DNA from 3 places in the Mesorhizobium kowhaii genome. Region 3 is predicted to be linked to each of the others. Evidence: predicted binding sites of a transcription regulator. Region 3 holds the regulator's gene; each other region holds the start of a gene.
What was found. The regulator PhoB, encoded in region 3, activates phosphate uptake and scavenging genes when phosphate is short. The targets are predictions, from matches to a motif close to TGTCATNNANCTGTCAT.
Positions count from the first base shown of each region.

Region 1: ACFFNA_RS08580 (acid phosphatase) is a predicted target of PhoB. The motif match lies at 1,125-1,141, and genes of this name have one in related genera.
Region 2: ACFFNA_RS18495 (acetoacetate decarboxylase) is a predicted target of PhoB. The motif match lies at 2,695-2,711, and genes of this name have one in related genera.

Region 1 covers NZ_JBHLYT010000007.1:25,942-30,201, forward strand. The annotation lists gene ACFFNA_RS08570 (cytochrome b) at 1-156, shown strand, start outside; gene ACFFNA_RS08575 (cytochrome c1) at 184-1,056, shown strand; gene ACFFNA_RS08580 (acid phosphatase) at 1,186-1,881, shown strand; gene ACFFNA_RS08585 (alpha-hydroxy acid oxidase) at 2,050-3,195, shown strand; gene ACFFNA_RS08590 (adenine phosphoribosyltransferase) at 3,205-3,750, shown strand; gene ACFFNA_RS08595 (MaoC family dehydratase) at 3,791-4,260, opposite strand, start outside; gene ACFFNA_RS08600 (MaoC family dehydratase) at 4,258-4,260, opposite strand, start outside.
Region 2 covers NZ_JBHLYT010000030.1:206,442-210,701, reverse strand. The annotation lists gene ACFFNA_RS18505 (inorganic phosphate transporter) at 1-387, shown strand, start outside; gene ACFFNA_RS18500 (patatin-like phospholipase family protein) at 593-1,753, opposite strand; gene ACFFNA_RS18495 (acetoacetate decarboxylase) at 1,816-2,562, opposite strand; gene ACFFNA_RS18490 (3-hydroxybutyrate dehydrogenase) at 2,800-3,588, shown strand; gene ACFFNA_RS18485 (phosphodiesterase) at 3,663-4,260, shown strand, end outside.
Region 3 covers NZ_JBHLYT010000046.1:746-5,005, reverse strand. The annotation lists gene pstA (phosphate ABC transporter permease PstA) at 1-820, shown strand, start outside; gene pstB (phosphate ABC transporter ATP-binding protein PstB) at 838-1,662, shown strand; gene phoU (phosphate signaling complex protein PhoU) at 1,702-2,409, shown strand; gene phoB (phosphate regulon transcriptional regulator PhoB) at 2,429-3,118, shown strand; gene ACFFNA_RS25735 (ROK family protein) at 3,286-4,260, opposite strand, start outside.

The DNA of each region.
Region 1 (4,260 bases), on a different contig from region 3:
TACTTCGCCTTCTTCCTGGTTGCGCTGCCGGTGCTCGGGCTGATCGAGACACCGCGGCGGCTGCCGAATTCGATCACCGAGGCTGTGCTCGAGAAGAACAAGGGCGGCGGCGGACATCCGGCGGGCGCCACGGCCGCACCAGAGACCAAGGGCTGAGCGGTAGAGAATCTAAGGGGATTTGGCATGAAAAAGATTCTCACCTCGCTGGCGCTGATCGGCCTTGTGGCCGCCGGCACTGGGGCCGCAGGCACTTGGGCGATCGCAGCCGAAGAGGCACACAACGCGGCCGCGCCGACGCATTTTCCGATCGATGAGCCGAAGGAAATCAGCTGGAGCTTCGCCGGCCCGTTCGGCACCTATGACAAGGGGCAGTTGCAGCGCGGCCTGAAAGTCTACAAGGAAGTCTGCTCGGCCTGTCACTCGATGAATCTGGTGGCATTCCGCACGCTGTCGGACCTCGGCTATTCCGATGCGCAGATCAAGACGCTGTCGGCCGAGTACACCATCCATGACGGCCCCAACGATGCCGGAGACATGTTCGACCGTCCCGGCAAGCCGTCTGATCACTTCCCTGCGCCGTTTGCCAACGAGCAGGCAGCGGCGTCCGCCAATGGTGGTGCCGCACCGCCCGACATGTCGCTGCTGGCCAAGGCGCGCGGCGTCGAGCGCGGCTTTCCGCAGTTCTTCTTCGACATCTTCACCCAGTATGCCGCGGGCGGGCCGGACTACATCCATTCGCTGCTGACCGGCTACGACGAGACGCCGCCTGCCGGCATGGTCATTCCGGAGGGCACCCACTACAACCCGTACTTCATGTCCGGCGTTTCACTGAAAATGCCCAAGCCGCTTTCCGACGGCCAGGTGACCTATGATGACGGCTCGCCGCAGACCGTCGACCAGTATTCCCGCGACGTGTCGGCCTTCCTGATGTGGGCAGCCGAGCCGCATATGGAAGACCGCAAGAAGACCGGTTTTCGCGTGCTGGTGTTCCTGCTCCTGTTCGGCGCGCTGGTCTATCTCACCAAGCGCAAGGTATGGGAAGGCGTGGCGCACTAACCGCACACAGCCATGTGATCACAAAAGGGCGCCGAAAGGCGCCCTTTTGCATTTGCGGAGACCGGTGGTGTCACATGGCCGTCACTGCGTCTGGCGATCCTGTGCCGCTCTCATCAAAGGATCGCACCCATGAAAAGATATGCATCGCTCGCGGCAGGCCTTCTGCTGTTGGTCATCGGTTCCGCCGCCCACGCGGAAGACGCCCAGCCCTTCGTCACCAACAAGGATGTCGACCTGACGATGATCCTGCCGCCGCCGCCGGCAAACGATTCGGCGCAGACCAAGGCCGAACTCGGCGAGGTGCTGACGCTGCAGGTGACGCGCACGCCCGAGATGGTGGCCAGCGCCGTTGCCGACGCCGAGGAGAATGTCTGGCGCTTCGCCAACGTCATGGGGCCGAAATTCAACAAGGAGACGCTGCCGAAATTCAGCGCTTTCTTCGATCGTGTGGTGGCCACCGAAGGCGCCGTTGTCGATCCGGCCAAGGATGTCTGGAAGCGTCCGCGTCCGCACCAACTCAGCGACCTTGTCAAGCCGGCGGTCAAGCTGTCCAGCTCCGGTTCGTGGCCTTCGGGCCACGCGACCGTCGGCACTATGATGGGCATCATCCTGTCCGATATGGTCCCGGAAAAGCGCGCCGAGATCATGGCGCGCGCGGCTGAATACGCCCACAATCGTGAGGTCGGCGGCATCCATTACGCCTCCGATGTCGAGATGGGGAAGATTTCGGGCAGCGTCATCGCCGCGGTCCTGCTCAACCGGGACGACTTCAAGGCCGAATACGACGTGGCCAAGGCCGAGCTTCGTTCCGATCTCGGCATGTAATCTTTCGTCAGCAGTCGATTTTCGACCAGAGGGGCGCTTCGGGCGCCCCTTTTTGTGCTCGCGGCCAGGGCTCGGGAGGCAGCCCGGCAATTAGGCCGTTGGCACGAAGACTTCCGGTTGATATTCGACGCAGGAACGGTGGCCCCGATATGGCATTTGGAATCGATGATGCGCCTCAACGACTGTCACAATTTTTCCGATTTCCGCCGGATGGCGCAGCAACGGCTGCCGGGGCCGATCTTCAACTACATCGACGGCGCGGCCGACGACGAGGTCACCTATCGCCGCAACACCGAAAGCTTCGAGACCTGCGACCTGGTTCCCAACGTCCTGCGCGGCGTCAGCGAGATCGACATGTCGGTGACGGTGATGGGCCAGAAACTGGCGATGCCGGTCTATTGCTCGCCGACCGCCTTGCAGCGGCTGTTCCATCATCAGGGTGAGCGGGCGGTCGCCAAGGCCGCCGCCAAATACGGGACGATGTTCGGCGTCTCCTCGCTTGGCACCATCAGCCTCGAGGAGGCGCGCAGGATCAGCAGCGGCCCGCAGGTCTATCAGTTCTATTTCCACCGGGATCGCGGCCTCAACCGGGCGATGATGCAGCGGGCAAAGGAGGTTGGCGTCGAAGTGATGATGCTGACCGTCGACAGCATCACCGGCGGCAACCGCGAACGCGACAAACGCACCGGCTTTGCCATTCCCTTCAAGCTCAACCTGGCCGGAATGCTGCAGTTCGCGCTCAAGCCGGCATGGGCGATCAATTATTTCACCCATGAGGGGTTCAAGCTGCCGCAGCTGGACGAGCATGTCGACATGGGCGGTGGCACCATGTCGATCAGCCGCTACTTCACCGAAATGCTCGACCCGTCGATGACGTGGGACGATGTCGCCGAGATGGTCAGGCTGTGGTCGGGCCCGTTTTGCCTCAAGGGCGTCATGTCGGTAGAGGATGCCAAACGCGCCGTCGAGATCGGCTGCAGCGGCATCGTCCTGTCGAACCATGGCGGCCGGCAACTGGATGGCTCGCGGGCAGCGTTCGACCAGCTTGCCGAGATCGTCGATGCGGTCGGCGACAAGATCGACGTCATCATGGATGGCGGCGTGCAGCGTGGCACGCATGTGCTGAAGGCGCTGTCGCTCGGCGCCAAGGCGGTCGGCGTCGGCCGCTACTACCTGTTCCCGCTGGCGGCGGCCGGCCAGCCAGGCGTCGAACGGGCGCTCGAACAGATGCGGGTCGAGATCGAACGCGGCATGAAGCTGATGGGCTGCAGTTCGATCGAACAATTGTCGCGCAAGAATCTCCGTTTCAGGTAATCTCGAACCATGAAATCCTCCCTCGAAGACACATTGCTTGCCGCGATCCGCACCATTCCGGACTATCCCAAGCCCGGCATCCTGTTTCGCGATATCACCACGCTGCTCGGCAATGCGCGCGCCTTCCGCCGCGCTATCGACGAGCTGGTGCATCCCTATGCCGGCCAGAAGATCGACAAGATCGCCGGCATCGAGGCGCGGGGCTTCATCCTTGGCGGCGCCGTCGCTCATCAGCTCTCGGCCGGTTTCGTGCCGATCCGCAAGAAGGGTAAGCTGCCTTTCGAGACTGTGCGCGTCGCCTACAGCCTGGAATACGGGCTGGACGAGATGGAGATGCACAAGGACGGCGTTTCTCCGGGCGAGAAGGTGATCCTGGTGGACGATCTGATCGCCACTGGCGGCACCGCGGAGGCGGCGGTCAAGCTGCTGCGCCAGATCGGCGCCGACATCCTTGCCGCCTGCTTCGTCATCGACCTGCCGGATCTCGGCGGCCGCGCCAAGCTGGAAGCGCTCGGCGTGCCAGTGAGGACGCTGATCGGGTTTGAAGGGCATTGAGTGGTTTTCCCTTCTCCCCCTGTGGGAAGGAAGGGGCTTGCTACTCCACCTTCACCAGCACGGCGCTTTCGAACTCCAGCACCTTGTCGCCGGTCGAATCGAAGGCTTCCGAACGCAGCGCCAGCAGCCGCCAGCCGGGGCGTGAGGCGATCGGGCGGTGGGAAAGTGCCGTACGGGTGAAGGTGATTGTTTGCCTGGCATAGACCGGCTTCAGCCACTTCAGGTTCTTGAAGCCGGGCGAGGGGCCGAATTCCGGCACCGGGCCGGGCCCACTCCACGCGGCGACTTCGGCGTCCATGCGGTTTTCCAGATTGAGTTTCATCCAGGTCGCGGCGGTGTGCCAGCCGGACGCGCAGAGCCCGCCGAGCACGCTCTTCTTCGCGGCCTCCTCGTCGACATGGAAAACCTGCGGATCGTATTTCCTGGCGAACGCCTTGATCGCCTCGGGCTCGAATGTGTGCGAGCCCAGCGTGACGGTGGTGCCGATGCGGAAGAATTCGTCCAATGTCA
Region 2 (4,260 bases), on a different contig from region 3:
CACAAGGCCGTCGACAACGCGACGAAGTTCATCCCGATCTGGGTGAAGGTCGCCGTCGCCCTGGCGCTCGGCCTCGGCACCATGGTCGGCTGGAAACGCATTGTCGTCACGGTCGGCGAGAAGATCGGCAAAAGCCATTTGACCTATGGCCAGGGTGCCGCCGCGGAGCTTGTCGCGATGGTGACCATCGGCATGGCCGACCGGCTCGGACTGCCGGTGTCGACAACCCACGTACTGTCGTCTGGCGTCGCCGGAACGATGGCCGCCAACGGTTCGGGGCTGCAATGGTCGACGGTGCGCAATCTGCTGCTTGCCTGGGTGCTGACCTTGCCGTGCTCGATCACGCTCGCCTTCGTGCTGTTCATCATCTTCCGCCAGGTGTTCTGAGCAGACAATCAACCATTGAAATGAAAACGGCGCCGGTTTCGGCGCCGTTTTTCGTTTGGGGCGGCTGTGGCGTGTTCGGGATTGTGTTCGGCCACGTGTCATTCAAGGCAAGGCCTTCGGGCACATTCCCATACGCCTGAAGGCCTTGGCCGGTGAACTGTGGATTTGCCGATGCCCTCGTCAGACGAAGGCGCCAGCTAAGACGTCAGGTTGGATCCTCGCGGTGCAGATCGTGGATGGCGACGCCCTCGACATTGGTCGGCAGTGTCAGCCACTGGCGATGGCGCAGCGTGCGCTGCGTGTCTTCCAGCCCCATCTCCCAGTGCTCGCGCATCGAGGTGCCGGAGAATTCGTAGTCCTTGGCGTGTCCCTCATAGCCTTTGTGCTGGTAGATCAGGTGGACGATGTTGACGACGCCGGCCTGCGAATAGTCCTCGATCAGCTCTTTTTCGCCTTCCTTCAACAGTTCGGCTGGCACGCGCTTCAGCGCCTCGAGCAGCTTCATCTTCAGCGCATGGATGCGCTGGAAATTGTCGGTGTTCTGCCGCGTGCGGCTGGAATACATGATGTCCTTGTGCCGCGACAGCACGTCGGCCATGCCGCGTGGCAAGGTGCCGCGCGCGCTGAACAGGTCGACCTGGAACACCAGCGAGGAGCGGTCCTCTTCCTGGTCGAGAAGGTATTGCAGCGGCGTGTTGGAGACGATGCCGCCATCCCAGTAGTATTCGCCCTCGATGCGGATCGACGGAAAGGCCGGCGGCAGCGCGCCGCTTGCCATGATGTGCTCCGGTTCGATGCGCACTTTCTCGGTGTCGAAATAGACGAAGTTGCCGGTCCTGACATTGACCGCGCCGACGCTCAGCCGCTTCTTGCCGTCGTTGAGGATATCGAAGTCGATCAGGGTTTCCAGCGTCTCCTTCAACTCGGCCGTGTCATAGAAGCTGGTGGCGCCGTCGGCTCCCGGCTGTTCGAACCAGGGATTGGGATTGCGTGGCTTGAAGAAGCCGGGCTGGCCCATTGTCATCGTCATCCACGAACTGGTGCGGTTGCGGATGTCGCGGTAGATATCGCCTTCCGGTGTATAGGCCCAGATCTTGCGGCCCGAGATCGTCTGCCAGAATTGCTCGAGACGCTGCAGGCGGCGGCTTGATTCATTGCCGGCGATGATCGCCGCATTGATGGCGCCGATCGACACGCCGGAAAGCCAGCTCGGTTCGCAGCCGGCGTCGGCCAGTGCCTGATAGACCCCGGCCTGATAGGCGCCGAGCGCGCCGCCACCCTGAAACACCAGCGCGATGCGGTCATACTGCGCCGAGATTTCCTCGATGGTGGCCGTGGCCTCCTTCTTGCGATTGCGTTCAAGCACGGCTTTGGTCTCCGACTTTTGTTTGAGCATGATCTTGTCCGAGAACCGGTTGGCTGATGCGATCAGGCGCGGTCGGCGAGATAGTCATGCACCACCTCGCCCAGTCCAAGCGTCAGATCGGCGGTGAAGTGGACGGCGGACACGATGTCGAGGACCGGCAGCCGCGCCACGTCGGCCATGACGTGGGGCCGCAGATCGAGCGCTGCGGGCGCCGTCCAGGCTTCCTTCAGCGTGATGTCGGTGAGGTGGTAGCGGACCAGCTCGCAGATGCGCGGCGTGCCGTCGACATGGGGGATGATCTTGATCAGGAAATTGGGCGCTGCCAGTGAAGCGAGGACCGGATCGCGGTCGACGGCCTTGTGCTTGTAGCCCATGGTGCCGGTGGCGCACAGAGCGCTGCCATAGTGCAGCGTGCCGACGATCACTTCGCCTTCATGCACGATCTTGGGGTTGGCCAGCTTCTTGGGAAAGCCCCACAGCTCGCGGCCGCCGGCGATCGGCGCATCGTCATCGAGATACATCGAATGGACATAGGCGCCGTGCTCGCCCTTGTAGCGCACCGGTATGACCTGGCCGGTCTCGGTGTAGTCGCCGAAGCCGGTCGAGTCCGGCATGCGGATGAACTCGTATTTGACCAGCGGCTCGTCAATTTCCAGCGGCTCCGGCACGACGGCCTCCAGGGCCTCGCGCGTGGTGCGATAGGTGATGATGACGTATTCGCGGTTGAAGAAACGATATGGCCCGGGCGGGAAAGACGGGTTGGTCAGCGGCATCGCATAGGCGCGCTTCAGGACATCGGCGATTTCCAAGCTGCACCCCCGGTTTCTTTCAGATCAAATTTCGTTCAGGAATGAACGCGCGAATGCGCAATTGATTATGTTGCACGGCACCATGACAGAGCCGTGTCAGCTCAAAGACCACGGCGCCAGGGGCCAAGGCGGTGTCGCAATGCTGTAATCGCGCCGACATATCGCCATGGCATTGTCATGCTGCGGTGCACAAGGCCGCACCGTCTTTCGTTCCCTCCCACCTCTCGCGAGATCATCATGGCTTCCCTGTCCTCGAAGAACGCCCTCGTTACCGGCTCGACCAGCGGCATCGGTCTGGCCATCGCCCGCGCCTTTGCCGCCGAAGGCGCCAACGTCACCATCAACGGTCTGGGCGATGCCGCTGCAATCGAGCAGGAGCGGGCCGGCATCGAGAAGGATTTCGGCGTCAAGTGCCGCTACTCCGATGCCAACATGATGGACGGTGCGGCGGTGAGCGCCATGGTGCATGAGGCCGAGGCTGCGTTTGGCAGTCTCGATATCCTGGTCAACAATGCCGGCATCCAGCATGTCGCGCCGATCGAGGACTTCCCGGACGACAAATGGGAAGCCATCATCCGTATCAACCTGCTCGCCGCCTTCTATGCGATCAAGGCGGCGCTGCCCGGCATGAAGGCACGCAAATGGGGCCGCATCATCAACACGGCTTCCGCGCACGCGCTGGTCGCTTCGCCGTTCAAATCAGCCTATGTGTCGGCCAAGCACGGAATTGCGGGACTGACCAAGACGGTGGCGCTCGAGGTGGCGCTTGACGGCATCACCGTCAACGCGATCGCGCCGGGCTATGTCTGGACGCCGCTGGTCGAAAAGCAGATTCCCGACACGATGAAGGCGCGCGGCATGACCGAGGAACAGGTCAAGCACGACGTGCTGCTGGCGGCGCAGCCGACCAAGGAGTTCGTCACCGTCGACGAGCTTGCGGCGCTGACGCTGTTCCTGTGCTCGAACTCAGCCAAGCAGATCACCGGCACCACCTTGCCGATGGACGGCGGCTGGACCGCACAGTAGAGGGTAGTCAAGGCGTTCCGTTTGCCGGCTGGTGCCGCCAGGCGCGCCGGCAGGAAAGCATTCCGGTCAGGTCCATGAAAGTCATCCAGATATCCGATCCGCATCTGATGACGCCGGGCGGTCTTCTATACGGCTCCAATCCGCTCTCCAGGTTGGAAGCCTGCCTTGCCGACATCGGCAGCAACCATGCCGACGCCGATCTGGTGGTGATTTCCGGCGACCTGACCAATGACGGCGAGCGCGCCGCCTATGCTGCGCTGAGGGAAAGACTGGCAGGGTTCGGTCTGCCCTGCCGGCTGATGCTCGGCAACCATGACGACCGGGCGCTGTTTCTCGAGATGTTTCCGGAGGCAGCCGCAGAGCGCGGTTTTGTCCAGAGCGTCGTCGACAGCCGCGAAGGCCGCCTGATCCTGCTCGACACGCTGGACAGCGGACATGTCGAAGGCAAACTATGCGCAGCGCGTCTCGACTGGCTGGATGAACGGTTGCAAGAGGCCCGCGATCGGCCGGTCTTCCTCTTCATGCACCATCCGCCGTTCCGGATACACATCCCCGAGCTCGACCGTGTCCGGCTCGCCGATGCCGATGCCTTGCATGCGGTTCTGCTGCGTCACGGCAATGTCCGCCACATCTTCGCCGGACACGTCCACCGGCTGATCGCCGGCAACTGGC
Region 3 (4,260 bases):
CGACCTTGGCGTCGAGGAAGCGCGCCGCAAGGTCTCCGACCAGCAGATCGCCTGGATGAACAAGCTCAGGGCGGACGGTGCGATGGCCGAGCATTTCAACACCGGCCTGTTCTCCTACGGCGCTTCAAGCCGTCCGGAAACCTCGGGCATGGGCGTGGCGATCATCGGCTCGTTCTACATGATGGTGATCGTTCTGCTGCTGGCGCTGCCGATCGGTGTCGCCGCCTCCATCTATCTGGAGGAATTCGCCAAGAAGAACCGCTTCACCGACCTGATCGAGGTCAACATCAACAATCTGGCGGCGGTGCCGTCGATCGTCTTCGGCCTGCTCGGCCTCGCCGTGTTCATCAATTTCCTCGGCATGCCGCGCTCTGCTGCGTTCGTCGGTGGCCTGGTGCTGACGCTGATGACGCTGCCGACGATCATCATCGCGACACGCGCCGCGCTTGCCGCGGTGCCGCCGTCGATCCGCGCCGCAGCGCTCGGCCTCGGCGCGTCCAAGATGCAGATGGTGTTCCAGCATATCCTGCCGCTAGCCGCCCCCGGCATTCTCACCGGCACCATCATCGGCCTGGCGCGTGCGCTGGGCGAAACCGCGCCGCTGCTGCTCATCGGCATGGTCGCCTTCGTTGCCGACTATCCAAAGACGCCCTTCGACCCGGCGACCGCGCTGCCGGTGCAGATCTACATGTGGGCCAACGAGGCCGAACGTGCCTTCGTCGAGCGCATGTCGGGCGCCATCATCATCCTGCTGGTCTTCCTCATGGCCATGAACATCACAGCGATCGTGCTTCGGCGTCGGTTCGAGCGTCGCTGGTAGAAAAAAAGGCATCTGGTATGAACATCATGACCGAACAGTCTCTTGAAAACGCAGTGGGCGACAAAATGAACGCCAAGTCGAACGAAGTGATCAAGATGCGCGGCGACAAAGTCGGCGTGTTCTACGGCGACAAGCAGGCGCTGTTCGACGTCAATCTCGACGTTCGCCTCAATCAGGTGACAGCGCTGATCGGCCCTTCGGGCTGCGGGAAGTCCACCTTCCTGCGCTGCCTCAACCGTATGAACGACACCATCGACTCGGCACGGGTGACCGGCAAGATCACGCTGGACGAAGAGGATATCTACGACAAGAACATTGACGTCGTCGAACTCAGGGCGCGCGTCGGCATGGTGTTCCAGAAGCCCAATCCGTTCCCGAAGTCGATCTATGAGAACGTTGCCTATGGCCCACGTATCCACGGGCTGGCCAAGCGAAAGGCCGACATGGATCAGATCGTCGAACAGAGCCTGAAGAAGGCGGCGATCTGGAACGAGGTCAAGGATCGCCTGCAAGAACCCGGCACCGGCCTCTCCGGCGGCCAGCAGCAACGTCTATGCATCGCGCGCGCCATCGCCGTATCGCCAGAGGTGATCCTTATGGACGAGCCCTGCTCGGCGCTCGATCCGATCGCCACCGCGCGCGTCGAGGAGCTGATCGACGAGCTGCGCCAGAACTACACGATTGTCATCGTCACCCATTCGATGCAGCAAGCGGCGCGCGTGTCGCAGCGCACGGCGATGTTCCATCTCGGCTATCTGGTCGAGGAGGGCGCCACCGACAAGATGTTCACCAACCCCGACGACAAGCGCACTCAAGACTATATCACCGGCCGGTTCGGCTGAGTGGTCCGGCGTTGAATTTTCAGGCACGAGGACTGGATCATGGGTGAACATACCGTCGCATCTTTCGATGAGGATCTGGAGCAGATCAGCCAGCTGATCCGCGACATGGGCGATTTGGCCCGCTCGATGGTCAGCGGCTCGACGCGCGCCTTGCTCAATTCGGACAACGCCCTGGCGCAGCGCGTCGTTTCCGACGACACCATCATGGATGCGCGCCAGCGCGAGCTGGACGACCGCGCCATCACGCTGATCGCCAAGCGCCAGCCGATGGCCAACGACCTGCGCGCCGTCGTCGGTTCGATCCGCATGGCCGGTGATCTCGAACGCATCGGTGATCTTGCCAAGAACATCGCCAAGCGCGTCGGCACCCTCGGCCTCAGCGTCACGCCGCGCGACCTGTCGCACTCCATCGACGCAATGGCGCAGCTGGTGCTGATCCAGGTGCAGGGCGTCATCGAGGAATATGCGGCGCGCGACGCCGAGGCCCTGGCGAAACTGCGCGCCGACGATGAGCGCATCGACGTGAAATACACCTCCGTGTTCCGCGAACTCCTTACCTACATGATGGAAGACCCGCGCAACATCACCGCTTGCACGCATCTTTTGTTCTGCGCCAAGAACCTCGAGCGCATCGGCGATCACGTCACCAACATCGCTGAAAATGCGTATTATGTTTTGACCGGCACGCAGCTGCCCGCCAATCGTCCGAAGCAGGACGAGACGGCAATGTCCGCGCCAGCGGCATGACGACAGGGGTGACCAGTCGATGATCGCGCCACGCATCATGGTGGTGGAGGACGAGGAGCCGCTAGGTGTGCTGCTCCGCTACAATCTGGAGTCCGAGGGTTACCAGGTCGAGGTGGTGACGCGCGGCGACGAGGCCGAGATCCGGCTGCAGGAGAACGTCCCCGACCTTCTGGTGCTCGACTGGATGGTGCCGGCGGTTTCCGGCATCGAACTCTGCCGCCGGCTAAGGATGCGTCCCGAGACCGAGCGTCTGCCGATCATCATGCTGACCGCGCGTGGCGAGGAAAGCGATCGTGTGCGCGGCCTCTCGACCGGCGCCGACGACTATCTGGTCAAGCCGTTCTCGACGCCGGAGTTCATGGCCAGGATCAAGGCGCTGCTGCGCCGCGCCAAGCCGGAAGTGCTGTCCAGCGTGCTCAAGGTCGGCGATATCGTGCTCGATCGTGAATCGCACCGGGTCTATCGCAAGAAGAGCGAGATCCGGCTCGGGCCGACCGAATTTCGCCTGCTCGAGTTCATGATGCGCCATCCCGGCCGCGTGTTTTCGCGCAGCCAGCTGCTCGACAATGTCTGGGGCGAGACGATCTACATCGATGAGCGCACGGTCGACGTGCATGTCGGCCGGCTGCGCAAGGCGGTCAACAACGGCCGCATGCCCGATGTCATCCGCACCATCCGCGGTGCTGGATACGCAATCAGGGAAGATTAGGGATGCGCTGATATTCAGGTGATGCCGGCCTGCGAACGGCGTCTTCCTGTGCTTCCGGTACTCACGTACTGGAATGTACGCTCCGTTCCGGTTCTCGGAATCCACCATTCTCGGCGCGGCCTGACCTGAATCTCAGCACATCCCAAGTCCGCGTTCTTCGGGCAAATTCAAGCCACGTTCTTGCCGCCGAGGCCGGATCTTGTCTGCGTGCCGGGCGCGAAAATCTCCTGGTCGACGAAGGTCAGCGCCCGCATGGCGCAGCCTTCGCGGATCAGTGGCAGTTCGTTCGGTTCGGTGTCGAAAGAAATCGATTTCGAATGCTGGCCGCCTGCGGTCTGGGCAATCGCCTCGCGCAATGCCGGCTCGATCAGGTCGAAGGCGGCGGCGCTGACACCGACCATGGCGACCGGCGCCGGATCGATCAACGCGAACAGGCTGCCGAGACCGTAGCCGAGCGCTTCGCCGGCCTTGCGGTAGGCCTCGCGCTCGGGTCCGTCTCTTTCGCGGGCCGCGGTTGCCAGCGCGCGCATGTCAGCGTCACTGACATCGGCCACTGGTTCTGCGTCCTCACTCATCTGCCTTGCGTTGCGCCAGATGGCGTAGTTGCCGGCATAGGCCTCGACGCAGCCGCGCCGTCCGCAGCGGCACAGCGCGCCGTTCGGCCGATGGATCATGTGGCCGAACTCGCCGCCCGAGGAATGGGTGCCGGTGAACAGCTCGCCCTTCAGCACCAGGCCCATGCCGATGCCGTGCGACAGCAGGATGGCGATGAAGTCGTCGCGGTAGCGCTGGGGATCGCGCCAGCGCAGCGCTATCGCCATCATGTTGCAGTCGTTTTCCATGGTGGCGGGGATGCCGAATTCGTCTTCGAGTATGTCGGCGAAGGCGATATCGGTGTGCGGCGTGATCGGCGACCACAGCATGGCGCGGGCACGCGTGTCGGTGATGCCCTGGATCGCCAGCGCGATGCGGGCGACACTGCGGACGTCGAGGTCGGGGTCTTCGAGACGGCGCCGCACGATGGCGACGCATTCACCGACCAGCGCGTCGCGCGGCATGGTCAGCGTGTCCAGCCGGCGCTGTTCCTCGGCGATCACCTGGCCGGCATAGTCGATGACGGCGACCGAGAGGAAGTTCAGCGA